DNA from 4 places in the Mesorhizobium sp. WSM1293 genome. Region 2 is predicted to be linked to each of the others. Evidence: riboswitches for the same ligand, from Rfam matches in the RefSeq annotation. Region 2 holds a riboswitch; each other region holds the start of a gene.
What was found. A riboswitch is a leader RNA that binds a small molecule or an ion and turns the genes downstream of it on or off. The one in region 2 is predicted to bind cobalamin.
Positions count from the first base shown of each region.

Region 1: another riboswitch for cobalamin. It lies ahead of M729_RS0124950 (ABC transporter ATP-binding protein); the one in region 2 lies ahead of M729_RS0101410 (CbtB domain-containing protein).
Region 3: another riboswitch for cobalamin. It lies ahead of bluB (5,6-dimethylbenzimidazole synthase); the one in region 2 lies ahead of M729_RS0101410 (CbtB domain-containing protein).
Region 4: another riboswitch for cobalamin. It lies ahead of M729_RS0105465 (aromatic ring-hydroxylating dioxygenase subunit alpha); the one in region 2 lies ahead of M729_RS0101410 (CbtB domain-containing protein).

Region 1 covers NZ_AZUV01000025.1:5,950-10,068, reverse strand. The annotation lists gene M729_RS0124960 (iron ABC transporter permease) at 1-46, opposite strand, end outside; gene M729_RS0124955 (ABC transporter substrate-binding protein) at 76-1,023, opposite strand; gene M729_RS0124950 (ABC transporter ATP-binding protein) at 1,073-1,861, opposite strand; cobalamin riboswitch at 2,026-2,233, opposite strand; gene M729_RS0124945 (AraC family transcriptional regulator) at 2,469-3,302, shown strand; gene M729_RS0124940 (alanine racemase) at 3,308-4,119, opposite strand, start outside.
Region 2 covers NZ_AZUV01000001.1:271,133-275,251, reverse strand. The annotation lists gene M729_RS0101415 (MFS transporter) at 1-624, shown strand, start outside; cobalamin riboswitch at 690-886, shown strand; gene M729_RS0101410 (CbtB domain-containing protein) at 922-1,101, shown strand; gene M729_RS0101405 (CbtA family protein) at 1,117-1,887, shown strand; gene cobU (bifunctional adenosylcobinamide kinase/adenosylcobinamide-phosphate guanylyltransferase) at 1,880-2,395, shown strand; gene cobO (cob(I)yrinic acid a,c-diamide adenosyltransferase) at 2,397-3,011, shown strand; gene cbiB (adenosylcobinamide-phosphate synthase CbiB) at 3,065-4,036, opposite strand; gene cobD (threonine-phosphate decarboxylase CobD) at 4,035-4,119, shown strand, end outside.
Region 3 covers NZ_KI911320.1:140,653-144,771, reverse strand. The annotation lists gene M729_RS0133290 (TetR/AcrR family transcriptional regulator) at 1-562, shown strand, start outside; gene M729_RS0133285 (hypothetical protein) at 851-1,834, shown strand; partial or broken gene bluB (5,6-dimethylbenzimidazole synthase) at 1,957-2,574, opposite strand; cobalamin riboswitch at 2,685-2,865, opposite strand; gene M729_RS0133275 (histone deacetylase family protein) at 2,988-3,914, shown strand; gene M729_RS0133270 (exodeoxyribonuclease VII small subunit) at 3,918-4,119, shown strand, end outside.
Region 4 covers NZ_AZUV01000004.1:641-4,759, forward strand. The annotation lists gene M729_RS0105455 (DUF680 domain-containing protein) at 1-119, opposite strand, end outside; gene M729_RS0105460 (DUF680 domain-containing protein) at 199-396, opposite strand; cobalamin riboswitch at 907-1,109, shown strand; gene M729_RS0105465 (aromatic ring-hydroxylating dioxygenase subunit alpha) at 1,224-2,471, shown strand; gene M729_RS0105470 (hybrid-cluster NAD(P)-dependent oxidoreductase) at 2,497-3,597, shown strand; gene M729_RS0105475 (PqqD family protein) at 3,767-4,119, shown strand, end outside.

The DNA of each region.
Region 1 (4,119 bases), on a different contig from region 2:
TCGACAGCAGAGCGAGAGCGGCGATCGCCGCCGCTCCCGCCAGCATGGCCAACGCAAATGCCGGATGGCGCAAGCTCAAAATGCTTCCGGGTGCATGGCCTTGGCGATCTTGTCGATCGCTTCGATGTTGGCGGGTCCAGGCGTCAGCTCGGCGTAGCGGAGGGCAACGAAGCGCTCGTTCTTGACCGCGTCGGTCTCCTTCATGGCCGGATGCGCCTTCAGGAAGTCGAGCAGCTTCCTGTAGCCGCCACCGTCCTGGTAATCGAGCAGGATGAGGAATTGCGGATTGCGCGACGCCACCGTTTCCCAATCCGTGTTGCCCCAGCTGGTGTCCATGTCAGCCATGATGTTGTCGCCGCCGGCGGCAGTGATCATGGCGCTGGGGATGGCGAACTTGCCTGCGGTGAACGGCTTGTCCTCGCCGGAATCGTAGAGGAACACCCGCGTGCCCTTGGCGCTGCCGACCTTGGCGGTGATGTCGGCGAGCTGCGCCTTCCAGCCAGAGACAAGCTTTTCCGCCTCTGTCTCCTTGCCGAAGATCTTGCCCAGCTTTTCGACGTCGCCGTAGAGCAGGTCCATCGAGGCGGCGGGGCGCCTCTTGTCGAGATGGACGCAGCTTTCCGCCAGAACCAGCGTCTTGATGCCGTGCGGGGCAAGCGTGTCGGGCGTCACCTCGCCACCCGGCTTCATGCCGTAGTACCAGCCGGCGAAGAAGAAATCCGGCTCCACGGCCACGAGGTTTTCGAGCGTCGGATATTTCGGCGCCAGCTCCGGGATCGAACCCTGCTCTGCCTTGAATTCGGGACCGACCTTGTACCATCCGGTGATGCCGGTCAGGCCGACGATTGACGGCTGCAATTTCAGCGCGAAAGCCATCTCGGCCATGTTCAGATCATGGATGACAGCGCGCTTCGGCGGCGCGTCGAAGGTCAGCGGCTTGCCGCAGCTGTCGACGGTTACCGGGAAGGCGAAGGCGGTCGAGGTCAGCAGCGAGACGGCAAGCGAAAAAGCGAGGCGTTTCACGGGTATGCTCCTTGTGGGTGGGATCGGGTCGACTATGGAACGGCTTCAATCACGACGGCGGCGCGGCACGGTTCGGAACCTCGAACACCGTCAACTCTCGATCCTCGGTCGGATGGCGCAGGCGCAGCACATCGATGCCGAAAATCTCGCGGATCAGCTGTTGGGCCAGCGCTTCGCGCGGTGCGGCGAGCGCTTGCAGGCGGGCATGATTCATCACCGCAACCCTGGTGGCGAAGGGTGCTACCAGCGCCAGATCGTGCAGCACCGCGATCACCGTCATCTCGAAGCCTGCCACGAGGTCGAGCAGTTCGCCGCGGGCGCGCGGGTCCAGATGGTTGGTCGGTTCGTCGAGGAACAGGATTTTGGGCTGCTGGGCGATGGCGCGCGCCAGTTGGGCGCGCTGGCGCTCGCCGCCCGACAGCGAGCCGACGGTGCGGCCAAGCAGCGGCAGCAGGCCGGTCCGGCGCAGCGCATTGACGACAATGTCGCGTTCCTCGCTCCTGCGCCTCAGTCCGGCGTGCGGGACCCGGCCAAGCTCGACATAATCGATCACCGCCAGCCGCGGATCGGGCTGGTCGGTCTGGCCGACAACGGCGATATGCAACGCCCGCTCGGCGGCCGAAATCCTGTCCAGCCCGCGTCCGCCAAGCTTCACCTCGCCGGAACTTGGCCGCAGCATGCCCGACAGCATGCGCAGCAGCGTCGTCTTGCCGGCGCCGTTGGGACCGATGATGGCAAGGCGATCGCCAGCGGCCACCGAGAAGCTGACCGCCTGGACCAGATTCCGCCCATTCGCCATGGCACAGAGGTCATGGGCTTCGAGAAGCGCTGCGCTCATCGGCTGCAGCCCGCCGGATTGCGGGGACGGCAAAGCGTGCGCATGGTGATGCGATGATCGATGGAGCCGTCCAACTTTCCGTCACTTTCCAAAACTGGCGACGGAAGGAAGCTGGCGAACCGGCCGACAAGGCCGGGATTCGCGTTTCCTCCCGGCACACCCCGTCCGGTCAACTCAGTGATGGCAGGTCTCCTGGCTCGCGGGTCGTTGCGCCATCCTGCCTTCCCAGCCTTGCCGGCCAGTGGCATTCACGGATTTTGCTCGCCGCTTACAGTTGCGGGGGCAGCCACGGCCTCGACCTGAACAGGCCTCACCGTGTTCCCTTTTCACCCCTCGCCTTTCGGCTCGGGGACCATCACCACTTCAGCGTAGATTTCCACCAAACGCTTCGCAATGGATTTCTCGGACGAAGTGGTGGGCCAGCTAAGGGAAACAGGCATTGCACGCTCATTTTATGTAATAACATAACATTCTTAGGAGATGACGCGGCCCGCTGTCAAGCGAAAGCCCATGGGATCGGCGCAGATTGCACGGAATGCGCAATTTCGATCAAACTGGCCGCGCCAGGAAACGCCAAGATGATCCGGCCAATGCGAAAAGGAGCCCCATGAACCCGACCGAGAAAGCGCTGTGGTTCGTCGAGAGCCATCTGCCGGAGGCGATCTCGCTTGACGATGTCGCGCAAAGCAGCGGCGTGTCGCGTTTTCATGTGACGCGCGCCTTCGGCGCCGCAACCGGCCGCTCGGTGATGGGTTACATGCGCTCACGCCGGCTGACCGAGGCGGCGCGCAAGCTGGCCGGCGGAGCGCCCGACATCCTCGTCGTCGCGCTCGACGCCGGCTACAACTCGCATGAGGCGTTCACCCGTGCCTTCCGCGATCAGTTCGGCACCACGCCGGAACTGGTGCGCGCGCAAGGCTCGACCAACAACCTCGACCTCGTGGAGCCGATCCTGATGGACCAGTCCCTCCTCACCAATCTCGAACCACCGCGCTTCGAGACCAGCCGGCCGTTCCTGATCGCCGGCCTCGGCGAACGCTACAGCTGTGAAACCAGCGCCGGGATTCCGATGCAGTGGCAGCGTTTTGCACCCTTTATCGGCAACATCCCCGGCGAGATCTCAGGCGTTTTCTACGGCGTGTGCCTTAATGGCGACGACGCGGGCAATTTCGACTATGTCGTCGGCGTCGAAGTGTCCGGCTTTGCGGATCTGCCGAAGGACTTCTATCGGGTGCGGGTGCCGGCGCAGAAATATGCGGTGTTCTCGCACCGCGAGCACATCTCATCCATCCGCCGGACGATCAACACGATCTGGAACAGCTGGCTGCCCGCCTCCGGTCACGAAATCGCGGATGCACCGGAATTCGAGCGCTATGGACCGGAGTTCGATGCCCACAGCGGCAATGGCGGCCTGGAGATCTGGGTACCGGTGAAGGCGTAGCTCGATCACGCCATCGGCAGCGCCGGCCAGCGATCGATGACCTTTCCGCCGGAAAACACGGCGATCGACCCGAATTGCTGCAGCACGGCCTCGCTCTGCGTCGGCCTTAGAAACGCGTAGTCGCCTGGCCTTGCGGTCGCATCGGCGGGCAAGCCCATGAATTGCTGGTTGGAGGACAGGCCGAGCAGGCCGTTCGTCTTCATGCCTTGGGGGAAGACCGGCTCGGCCATCCACTTGCCGCCATAGAGATAGCAGCCCTTGCGCGGAAACCGGCCGAGCGCCTGCAGCAGGCGGGTGACGGCCGGCGGGCCAGGCAGCATCGGCTCGACCACTTTCAGGATCGGCGTGGCGATGAAAGCCGCCGGCTGGAAGCCGTCGAGGCCTGGCGTATCGAAGTCGCTGGGCAGCACGAAGGCCGAGCCCATCGACACTTCATTGGCCGCGCCGCCACGATGAAGCAGCGCGGTCTTGCTGCCGCCGATGTTGAGGATACGGCGCTGGTCGGCGCCGAGACAGGCGACGAACGCCGCAGCCTGCGCCGACGCCTCCGCCAATGCCTTTGCCGGTCCGCCGAAAAGGCCGGGAATGAGCGGTGCATGCGCCTCGTAGGCCATGACGCCTTCGCAATGCAGCCGGGCCGGCAACGCGCTCAACGCCTTCGACAAGGCCGCGGGATCAGCAAAGCCGCCGCGATGCAGCCCGACATCGATCTCGAAAGCGATGCGCAGGCCGATGCCGAGTTCGTCAGCGAGAGCACCGTATTCCGCCAGTCTCTCCTCGCTGTCGATCAGCCAGCAGACACGCGACCAGTCGGCAT
Region 2 (4,119 bases):
GGCGACAACCCGTCGATCCGTCCCGGCAAGACGCGACCAGCCAATCCGCTCGCCAATATCGGCCGCTTCATCGCCCAGCCCAGGCTCAGGCTGGCCTGGCTGATCGCGTTTGGGCGCTCCTGTTTCTGGACGACGTTCTTCGTCTATGGGCCGCTGTTCATGGTCATTACGGGTGAGGGCAAGCTGGCCGGCGGCCTGCTGGTTTCGGCCGGCAACGCGCTTTTGTTCATGGCGATTTTCTGGGGCAAGGCGGGAAAGCGCTTTGGCGGCCGCAGGACCATGACATTTGCCTATTTCGCCATGTCGGTCGCGCTTCTGGCGGCGGGCTTCGTCGGCGAAACCGTGCCGCTGCTCACCGGCGCCTTCCTGCTCTGCGGCGCCTTCTTCACCATTGCACTCGACGCGCTCGGCTCGACCGCCTTCATGCGCTCGGTGCGCTCCTATGAAAGATCGCAGATGGCGGCGGTCTATCGCACCTATCTCGACTTTTCCGAGCTGACGCCGCCGCTGGTCTATTCGGTGGTGCTGGCCTTCTTCGGCCTGGGCTCGGTGTTCGTCACGCTCGGCCTGCTGGCGGCGGTCTGCGGCTTCGTGACGTGGCGCTATCTGCCGAAATCGCTTTGACCTTCATGGCGCATTCGCAACGGTCGCCGGCGGAATTTGGTTTGCCGGACGCGAGGATTCTGCCTATAGTCGCCGGTGTCGCCGGTTCCATTTTGGAGCCAAGAGGGAATGCGGTAAGGGCGGATTTCGCCCAATGCCGTGGCTGCCCCCGCAACTGTGTGCGGTAGTCCTCTCCATATGCCACTGAAGATTTTTCTTCGGGAAGGTGGGGAAGGACGCTGATCCGTGAGCCAGGAGACCTGCCGGCGACAGGAAACTGACTTCGATGCCCTCGGGTGGAGGGCGAAAGGACAAGACATGACTACCGCTTCCGTCTCCCTCGGCGCTTCCGTCTCCTCGCAGTCGCGCTTCATGCAGCTCGCGCTCGCCGCGCTGCTCGGCATTTTCGTGATGGGCTTTGTCGGCTTCTCGCATATCGATGCGGTCCACAATGCGGCTCACGACTATCGCCATTCGATGGCATTTCCCTGCCACTGACGAGGGGCTGACATCATGAACCTGTTTCGCAACGTCGTGTTCATCGCGGCGATCGCAGGGCTCGTGGCCGGCGTCGTTCTTGCCTGCATGCAGGCCTATGCGACCGTGCCGCTGATCCTGAAGGCGGAAGTCTACGAACAGGCGGGCGGCGGGCATCACCATGACCATGCCGCTCCGGCAGCAACGGATAGCAATGCCATGAGCGCAGCCGCTCCGGCCCCTGCCGAAGCGACTGCTGCGGCGGAAGACGAGGGCTGGGCGCCGGCAGACGGTTTCGAGCGTTTCGCCTTCAGCGTGCTTGCCAACATCGTCACCGGCATCGGCTTCGGATTGATCCTGGTCGCGGTTTCCGAATTCGCCGGCGGTATCGGTGGTTGGCGCCAGGGCGTGTTCTGGGGCTTGGCCGGCTTTGCCGTGTTCACGCTGGCGCCGGGCCTCGGCCTGCCGCCGGAACTGCCGGCCATGCCGGCCGCCGATCTCACCCAGCGCCAGATCTGGTGGTGGGCAACGGTGGCGGCAACCGCTGCCGGTCTCGGCCTGATCGCGTTCCGCAAGTCGCTGCCGCTGGCGATCCTTGCCGTCCTTTTGATCGTCGCACCGCATGTTGTCGGGGCACCGCAGCCCGACAGTTACGAGACGGCGATTCCGGAAGGGCTGCATCACCAGTTCGTGGTGGCGGTGACCGTGACCAATCTGGTGTTCTGGCTGGTGCTCGGCGCGGTTGTCGGCGTGGTGCGCGGCCGCTTCACCGGCACCGCGACCAGCCTGCGCGACAGCTTTGCCTGATCGCAAGACACTGACCTTCCTCATCGGCGGTGCGCGCTCCGGCAAGAGCGCGCACGCCGAAATTTTGGCGACCGCCTTGCCGCCGCCCTGGACCTATATCGCCACGGCGCAAGCCTATGATGACGAGATGCGTGAGCGCATCGCGTTGCACCGGTCGCGGCGCGGCGAAGGCTGGACGACCATCGACGCACCGCTCGATCTCGCCGGCGCGCTTGCCGCCTTGCCGGACGATCGGCCGGTGCTTGTCGACTGCCTGACGCTGTGGCTGACCAACCATATGCTGGCCGAACACGATCTGGACCTTGAATGCCGGCGATTGGCGGAGGTGCTGTCGCGGCCGCGCGGACCCTGGTTCTTGGTGTCCAATGAAGTCGGACAAGGCATCGTGCCGGACAATGCACTGGCGCGCCGCTTTCGCGATGCCGCCGGCCGGCTCAACCAGCAGGTCGCGGCGATTGCCGATACGGTGCTGCTGATGGTGGCGGGGCTGCCGCTCAAGGTGAAATGATATGACCGATATCGACAATAAGGACGAAGAGCGCCACCGCGCCAAGATGGCCAAGCGCAAGGCGGTGCAGGATGCCGAGGTGGCGAGCAAGACGGTCGAGAAGGGATTGCTCATCGTCAACACCGGCCCGGGCAAAGGCAAGACCACGGCCGCCTTCGGGCTGGCGCTGCGGATGCTCGGCTACGGCAAGCGCGTCGGTGTCGTCCAGTTCATCAAGGGCAAGTGGCACACCGGCGAGAAGGACGCCTTCGCCGCCTTCGGCGACCGTGTCGTGTGGCACGCGATGGGCGAGGGGTTCACCTGGGAAACCCAGGATCTGAAGCGCGACATCGCTGCCGCCGAAGCCGCCTGGGCCAAGGTGCTCGAACTGATGGCCGATCCGTCGATCAGCCTGCTGGTGCTCGACGAATTGAACATTGCGCTGCGCTACGACTATCTCGATCTCGACAGAGTGGTTGGCGCGCTAAAAGCGCGGCGCGAGGGCCTGCATGTCGTTGTCACCGGCCGCAACGCCAAGCCGGCGCTGGTCGAGGCCGCAGACCTCGTCACCGAAATGAGCGTGACCAAGCATCATTTTTCCGCCGGCGTGAAAGCGCAGCAGGGGATCGAGTTCTGAGTGTTCCTCAACCTCCCCAGACGGGGAGGGTGAGGGTGAGGGTGAGGGTGAGGTTAGGTCACAACGATGACAACGACCGAAACCAACCCGAACAGAGCGATCAGCAGATAGTCGGCGAAGCGATAGAGTTTCAGCGCCTGCCTGATGTCGAGGCTGTCGGCTTCGCGCCGGCCGCCTTCGCCCATGAAGACGTCGTCGACCAGCACGCCGCCATAGAAGCGCGGGCCGGCGAGCGCCAGGCCGAGCGCACCGGCCATCGCCGCTTCCGGCCAGCCGGCATTGGGTGAGCGATGTTTTTTCGCGTCGCGCCGCACCGCATGCCAGGCTTTTTTCGCATCAGCGCCTTTGACGAAGAACGCCGCCAGCACGATCAGAAGCGCCGTCAGCCGCGACGCCGGCAGGTTGATCCAGTCGTCGAAGCGCGCCGCCGCCCAGCCGAACGCCTCGTGGCGCGGGGTGCGGTGACCGATCATCGAATCGGCGGTGTTGGCGGCCTTGTAGGCGGCGCCGCCGGCCAGGCCGCCGACGCCGGTCCAGAAGGCGGGGGCGACGATGCCGTCAGAGAAATTCTCAGCCAGGCTCTCGATCGCGGCGCGGCAGACGCCGGCCCTGTCGAGCGTTTCAGGGTCGCGGCCGACGATTCGCGAAACGGCAAGACGGGCCAGAGCGAGGCCACCGGTGTCGAGCGCGTCCGCCACAGCCTCGACATGCTCATAGAGGCTCTTTTGCGACAGAAGCGACGTTGCCAGAAGGGCCGTGATGACGAGGCCCATGGGAACGAACCAGAACAGGATCTGCACGCCCAGGCCAATTATCGCCGGCACCAGCACGATGACCAGCAGCGCCTGGACACCACGCTTGCGACGCAGCGCGTCGGGATCAGTGGCGCGGTTGAGCCTGCGGTCGAGAAAGGATATCAGCCTGCCGAACCACGTCACCGGATGGCCGATGGCGCGAAACAGCCAGTCGGGGTAACCGAGGGCGAATTCGACGACCAATGACAGGAAAGCGATCAGGACTGACATGAAGCTTCTTAATGGGGCGGTTGTGGACCATGGTGGAAGTCTTGGCCGCGCAAGGGCGCTTTTCCCAAACGCCCTGCTGCCTT
Region 3 (4,119 bases), on a different contig from region 2:
GATCGCGGCGGCCCGCCATGCCTTCGGCACAACAGGCTATGCGGAAGCCTCGATGGATGATTTCACCGCTTCGGCCGGGCTGACGCGCGGCGCGCTCTATCATCATTTTGGCGACAAGAAGGGGCTGCTGCAGGCGGTCATAGCCCAGATCGACGGCGAGATGGCGGCGCGCATCAATGAGGTCGCGTCGAGAGCGCCGACCCGCTGGCAGCATTTCGTCGACGAGTGCTCGACCTATATCGAGATGGCGCTGGAGCCGGAAATCCAGCGCATCATGTTCCGGGATGGCCCGGCCGTGCTGGGGGATCCAGCGCAATGGCCGAATGCCAGTGCGTGCATCGTGTCAATGACCGACCATCTGACCGCGCTGCAGGAGGAGGGGGTCGTTGTCTCGAGCCTCGACCCCGAGACGGCCTCGCGACTGATCAACGGAGCGAGCAGCCAGGCAGCGCAACGGATCGCCAATTCGGACGACCCCGAAGCGACGTCCAAGAAGGTGGTGACGGCGTTCAAGCAACTGCTCGAAGGCCTGCTCAAGAAGCCGGATCCGCAGTCGAATTGAGTTCCCACCGGAGCTTTCGTGCCGGCATCTGTTCCCGATAGGAATTTTTTCTTGACACCTGCCCTCAGCTAAGGTACATATTCGTCCATGGTGCTGATTTGCGCCGGTGACCCGCCGCACAGGCGGGTTTTTCGTTTGATGCTCCGTCAGACAACGCGCCGGCGAAAGGCTGCGAAAGAAAACCGTTGCCCCGAATTCGTCGCGCTTCGGCGTCAGGGGCCGGCAATTGACAATCGCCGGGTTGAGTTCATCCTCTTCCACCATCTCTGAGGCGGAGATTCGGGGCACATGTGGGATTTCGAGATCGGCCGGTCGGTGTCCATCATGATGCGGACCTGGCCGTTCATCGTCTTTCGTATGATCGTCTATTTCGGCATCACGCTGGCCTACATCATGGCGACCGGCACCGGTGCCTCGGTCGGCTATGGTGTCGGCCATATCTCCACCGATCCCGACGGGCCCATGTCCTTTGCCCTGTGGGGCGGCGTGGTCGGGTTTGGCATCGTCTCGATCGCGGTCTACTGGATCCGCGAATACATCCTCTATATCGTCAAGGCCGGCCACATCGCCGTCATGGTTCATCTGATCGACGGCCGCGACATTCCCGGCGGTCAGGACCAGATCGCCTACGCCAGGGATGTCGTGACCCAGCGTTTTGCCGAGGCCAATATCCTTTTCGTCGTCGACCAACTCGTCAAGGGTGCCATCCGCGCCATCACCGGCCTGCTCGGCGGTATCGCCGCCTTCCTGCCGATACCGGGCCTGAGCGGCCTGGTCTCCTTCATCAACACGGTGATCCGCCTGTCGCTGACCTATGTCGACGAGATCATCCTCGGCTACAACATCCGCATCAATTCAGCCTCACCCTTCGAGACGGCGCGCCAAGGCGTCGTGCTCTATGCCCAGAACGGCAAGGTCATGGTCAAGAACGCCGTCTGGCTGGCGGTCATCATGTGGGGCGTGTCGTTCGTCATCTTTCTGATGATGCTGGCGCCTGCCGGCGCCATTCTGTTCCTGATGCCCGGCCAGCTCGCCGGCTGGGCCTTCGTGCTCGCCATCGTCTTCGCCTGGGCGTTCAAGGCGGCCTTCATCGAGCCTTTCGCCATCGCTTGCCTGATGCAGGTCTATTTCAAGACCATCGCGGGCCAGATGCCGGATCCGGCCTGGGACGCCCGGTTGGCCGAGGCGTCGTCGAAGTTCAGGGAGCTCAAGGACAAGGCGCTCGCCTCCTTCGGCGGTTCGCGCTGGGGTACGGCCGGCGCCACACCCTGATCGGCCGGGCAGGTGGTGTCTGGTGAGGCAGAAACGGTGTTGAGGCGCGCCACGGTGGACTTCAGCTGTGTCTCGCCTTGCCCGGAAAACGTCTCGCTCATGATCAGTTCCGGCAGCGGCAGCCGCCGTCCCCAACCATGCGTTTCAAGGTCCGGTTTGGAAGCGAACTCGGAAACACGGCCGACGCAGAGATAGGCGATTGGCGTTACGTGATCCGGAATGGCCAACAGCCGCTTCAGCGCCTCAGCCTCGATGATGCTCACCCAGCCGACGCCAACGCCCTCGGCACGCGCGGCCAGCCACAAATTCTGCACTGCGCAGACGGTGCTGTAGAGATCCATCTCCGGATTGTGCCAGCGTCCCAGCGGCGAACCTTTCGAGCGCTGCCGGTCGCAAGTGATGCAGATGTTGAGCGCGCTTTCGCAGATGCCTTCCAGCTTGAGCTTGCGGTACAGCGCCTGTTTTTCCGCCTCGATCGCCGGCAGTTCCTGCTCGCGCGCGGCCAGGAACAGGTCGCGCACCTCCGCCCGTCGTCCGGCATCGCGAATGACAATGAAATTCCATGGCTGCATGAAGCCGACCGATGGCGCGTGATGGGCGGCAAGCAGCAGCCGCGCCAGCACGTCGTCATCGATCGCGGTGGGCAGGAAATGGCTGCGCACGTCGCGCCGCGTGAACATGGCGCGATAGACCGCATCGCGCGCATTCTGGTCAAATCCATCGTCAATGGCAGCGGTCATATGTTCCGGCATCGCTTGTCCCCTTGCGATTGCAGATTCAAAACGGTCAGAGCGTACGTTGTGCGTCCAAATGGACGCACGTCGCTCTGATGTCATCCGCCTGACCATGCGGATGACGATGCCTGCCAGGCCGGTCTTCTGGCTTGGGATCAACCCGCGTCCGGTGCCTTCCCGTCATCGACAGTGGCATTTACCGGCGCGGTCCCCCTCACAGCGTTGGGCACGCCACGGAATTCAACCGTGTTCCCGATTCTCCCGCTTGCGGCGGGCACCAGGCAGTACCCAGGGACCTTACGCCGAAGCGCCGGCGAGGCCAATGCCCGCGGCGACGCGAATGGACGCAGGCGCGATTTTCCCCAGTCATCGGCCGCCCGTGCATGGCCTTTGTCGATCCGGGTCACTAGATTAGGACGATGACCACCCGTCTCTACACGCATCCGATCTTCCTCGAGCATCTCACGCCGCCCGGACATCCCGAGCGGCCCGACCGCCTGCGTGCCATCGAGCGCGTGCTCGATGAGGAAGCCTTTGCCGGGCTCGATCGTATCCAGGCGCCGGAAGGCGACGAGGCCACCATCCTCTACGCGCATCCTGCCGATTTCGTCGCCCGCGTGCGCGCCGCCATTCCCGACGAGGGGATTACCCGCATCGATGCCGACACCACTGCCAGTCCGAAGAGCTGGCAAGCGGCGATCACCGCGATCGGCGCCGCCAACGCCGCCGTCGATGATGTCTTTTCGGGCCGCGCCGACAACGTCTTCGTCGCCGCCCGGCCGCCCGGCCATCATGCCGAAAAGACCACGGCCATGGGCTTCTGCCTGTTCAACACGGCGGCGATCGCGGCGCGTTATGCGCAGAAGAAACACGGTGTCGAGCGCGTTGCCATCGTCGACTGGGACGTGCATCACGGCAATGGCACGCAGGATATTTTCTGGGACGATCCCTCGGTGCTCTATTGCTCGACACACCAGATGCCGCTTTATCCCGGCACCGGAGCGAAGACCGAAACGGGCGCCGGCAACATCGTCAACGCACCGCTGGCGCCGCAGACCGGCAGCGAGGTGTTTCGCGATGCCTTCCTGTCGCGCGTCCTGCCCGCGCTCGACAATTTCGCGCCCGACCTGATCATCATTTCGGCTGGGTTCGACGCGCACCATCGCGATCCGCTGGCCGAGATCAATCTGACCGAGGATGATTTCGATTGGGCGACCGGCCAGCTGATGCAGCGCGCGGCACGCCACAGCGGCAACCGGCTCGTCAGCCTGCTCGAGGGCGGCTACGATCTGCAGGGATTGGCATTTTCGGTCGCCGCCCATGTCGGGCGACTGATGAAAGGATGAACGATGGCTGGTGAGACCAACGAAGACGTCAAGGCGATGAGCTTCGAGCAGGCACTCGATGCGCTGGAGAAGATCGTCGATGATCTGGAGCGTGGCGACGTGCCGCTCGACCAGTCGATCAGGATCTATGAACGTGGCGAGGCGCTGAAGGCGCATTGCGACCGGCTGCTGAAGGCCGCCGAGGACAAGGTCGAGAAGATCAGGC
Region 4 (4,119 bases), on a different contig from region 2:
GACTGGTCCACAGCGGCGGCAGGCTGGTTGGGGCCGTTCGAACCGTAGTTGTCGCTGCCCGCGAAAGCGCTGCCGGTGATGGCCAGAACGGCGGCGGCAGCAATGAGGATCTTGTTCATCTTGAATACTCCTGAATGTCTGAATTTCGCCACGGCGGCGGGCAAGCCCGCCGTCGACCGGGAAACTGGGAATCGGCTGTTAGTTGTTGCCGAAGAGGTTGCGGTCAGCACCCTGGGCAGGCGCCTGAGCAGCCGGTTCCGACTTCTTGGTCGAAGCGGTGTACGAGCTGTCGACAGCAGTGGCTGCCGCGGCGTTGGAACCGTAGTGGTCGCTACCAGCGAAGGCGCTGCCGGAAATGGCCAGAAGGGCTGCGGCAGTGAGAATGATCTTTTTCATTTTTGGTACTCCAGTATCGTCTTTTTTCCGTCCGTCTAGCGGCGTGTCTTGGAAATGAAATCGCGTCGTTCGGACAGCCCCGATGTGGGAGGGCAAGGTCGTCTTTTCCAATCACGAAGTTGTTCCGTGTGGACCATGAATCCACACCTTGAAATTGTGCCAACGGAATCTAGGGATGCATTTTTCTTCTTCATATCAGTGTGTTAGGTGTAGACACTTGATTGATCACTGACTGTTTCAGAGGCCCAGCGTTCACACCGTCCTGCACGCACCGTCAACAGAAACGAACCGTTCGGTTCGATTTTAGGGCAAGCTAATAGTCACTTTTCGAAACCGTTAACCTTTTTTGACCCCCGCGAAGGGTCGGATTCGGGAAGATCGCAGCCGGCAAATGGCCGCCCGGGAGGTGGGATCTCGGCCCGCGACGAGCTGCAGTAGCGTTTCGCATGCCGTGTCGCGCCGCATGGATACGATGTCGTTTTCATGCCGACGGCGCGCCCGCGATCGTGGTTAGATCATACCATCTCAGGTGCCGCTTCGTGACGACGAGGCGGAGAATTGGGAAGCCGGTCAGAATCCGGCGCTGCCCCCGCAACGGTGGTGGAGTTCAAGTCGCAACGGGAGACCACTGGGCAACCGCCTGGGAAGGTGTCGCGATGGTCCGCAAGGACAACTCCAGAGCCCGGAAACCAGCCCGAGATTTTTAGACTCGACTGATCGCGGTGGGCGGTCAAGAGGTGGATAGCGCATGTCCGGCACACAGCCGGCCTGTGTTTCAATCCTTCCTCCATCACCACCAGTTCAGTCCTTAGAAACGAGGACAGGACATGGATATCCGCAACGACATGCTGAGGCTCCTGAAGGGGCGCCGGCAAGGCTTTTCGCTGGAGCAGCCCTTCTACACCGATCCAGACTACTTCAAGCTCGACATGGAGCTGATCTGGTATCGCGACTGGCTGTTCATCGGCCATGATTGCGAACTGCCTAAGCCGGGCAGCTACATCACCGTGCAGGTCGGCGACTATCCGGTCGTCCTTGTCCGCGACCAGCACGGCAAGATCAACGCCTTCCACAATTCCTGCCGCCATCGCGGCAGCCGCGTGTGCAACACGGAGAAGGGTACCGCGGCAAAGCTCGTCTGCCCGTATCATCAGTGGACCTACGAGCTGGACGGCCGCCTGCTGTTTGCCCGCCAGATGGCCGACGGTTTCGACAAGAGTGATTTCGGCCTGAAGCCGGTCGCCTGCGAGAGCGTCGGCGGCTACATCTTCATCTGCCTGGCCAAGGAACCGGCAGATTTCGCGCCGATGCGGGCGATGATCGAACCCTATCTTTTGCCGCACCGGCTGCGTGAAGCAAAGATCGCCTTCGAGAGCACGATCGTCGAGAAGGGCAACTGGAAGCTGGTCTGGGAAAACAACCGCGAGTGCTACCACTGCGCCGCCAATCATCCCGAGTTGTGCAAGACCTTCCCCGAGGCTCCAACCGTAACCGGCGTCCATGGCGCCGACAGCGACCCTGAAATGGTCGCACACTGGGCCAGATGCGAGGCATCAGGCTTGCCGAGCAAATTCCGCATCGATCCGGCAGGGCAGTACCGCGCCACCCGCGCGCCGCTGCTGCGCGATGCCGTCAGCTACACCATGACGGGAAAACGGGCGGTCCAGAAGAACCTGTCCGACAGCGTTTCAACCGACCGCATCGGCTCCTTGCTGCTCTATCACTATCCGACGACCTGGAACCATATCCTCGGCGACCACGCCGTTACCTTCCGCGTGCTGCCGATCAGTGCCACGGAAACCGCGGTGACCACGAAATGGCTCGTCCACAAGGATGCGGTCGAAGGCGTCGACTACGACCTCGCTGAGCTCACCCATGTCTGGACCGAGACCAACGACCAGGACCGCCGCATCGTCGAGGAAAACGCCTTCGGCATCCTGTCGCCGGCCTATGAACCAGGCCCCTATTCGGAGCTGCATGAGGGCGGCGTGATCCAGTTCGTCGAGTGGTACGCGTCGTTCATCGGGCCGCGCCTTGCCGAAGGCGGCCGGCCGGCCCTGCGCAGCGTCGCCTAGCCCAGGGGACAAGAGGATGAATGCGATGACGGACCTTGGCCTCTATCGCCATCTCGACCAGATGACGCCCTGGAACGACAGGCTGCAGGTGCTGGAAGTGATCGGCGTCAGCGACGAAGCGCCTGACGTGAAGACCTTCACCTTCCGCTCCGACAACCAGACCTGGTTCCGCTACAAACCGGGGCAGTTCGTGACTCTGGAACTGCCGACATCGGACGGGCCGCTGATGCGCACCTACACGCTGTCGTCCTCGCCGTCGCGGCCGTTCTCGATCGCGGTGACGGTCAAGGCGCAGGCGGGCAGCACCGGTACGCGCTGGATGTTCGACCATCTGACGCCCGGTTCGCACGTCAAGGCCTATGGGCCGACCGGCGACTTCTCGCTGCACAGCCACCCGGCCGCCAAATACCTGTTCATTTCGGCCGGTTCCGGCGTGACGCCGATGATGTCGATGCTGCGCTGGCTGAACGACTGCGCGCCATGGACCGATGTCGGCTTCGTCAACTGCGCGCGCCGCCCGGAAGAGATCATTTTCCGCAAGGAGCTCGAACTGCTCGGCAGCCGCATGCCTGGGCTGTCGCTCGGCTTCATGATCGAGGAGCGGTCGAGCCGCGAGGGCTGGTTCGGCCATATGGGCCGCATCGACGCGATCCGGCTGCCATTGCTGGCGCCCGATTTCCGTGAGCGCGAGATTTTCTGCTGCGGCCCCGATCCTTTCATGCGCGCCGTGCGCGGCATGCTGGACGCCGCCGGCTTCGACATGGCGAAATACCATCAGGAAAGCTTTGCCGCGCCTGCCGTGGAGGAGATCCCGGCGCCGTTCTCGCCGCCGGCGGAAGACGGCGCCGCTGCCACCGTGGAGGCCGTGACACCGATCCGGTTCTCGCATTCCGATGTCGATGCCGAATGCGTCGCCGGCCAGACCGTGCTGCAGACGGCACGCGCCTCGGGGGTGCGGATTCCCGCCGCCTGCGAGTTCGGCCTGTGCGGCACCTGCAAGGTGAGGAAGGTCGCGGGCGACGTGGAGATGAGCCACAATGGCGGCATCCTCGATCACGAAATCGAGGACGGCTTTATCCTCGCCTGTTGCTCGAAGCCGCTTTCGGCGCTTGAAATCGAGGCGTGACCGGCAGGCACGGTCAGAGACTGTCCATGCCCGCGCGGCCTGCAGCTGCGCTCGCCCGGGCCTACGCCATCTTGCCAAAAACCCTGCAAATGGTTAGACGCCTGCAACGGTGGGGTTGACCGTAGGGCCCGAAGATCATCTCCGCGGCCTGCTTCGGCGGGGAGCAAACATGCGACAATCCGGCGTATATGCCATTGCCAGCAAGGATATCGTCTTTGAATCCTTCGATGGCGAAGCCGTCGTTCTCGACCTGACCACCGGTAAATATTTCGGCTTCTCTGATTCAGGCAGCAGGCTTTGGGATGCACTGTCGTCCGGCGTGCCTGCCTCCGAACTGGTCGGCGCCGCGACCGGAATTGGCGCCCTCGATGCCGCCGCGATTGACGGCTTTGTTTCACAATTGCTCGAATTCGGTTTGCTGGCGGCCGCAACCGATGGCGTGGCAAGACCGGTTCCCAGCGAATTGCTGGCTCAGCTCGCCGCTGCCGGCGAGCCCCTCAAGGTCGACATCCATGACGACCT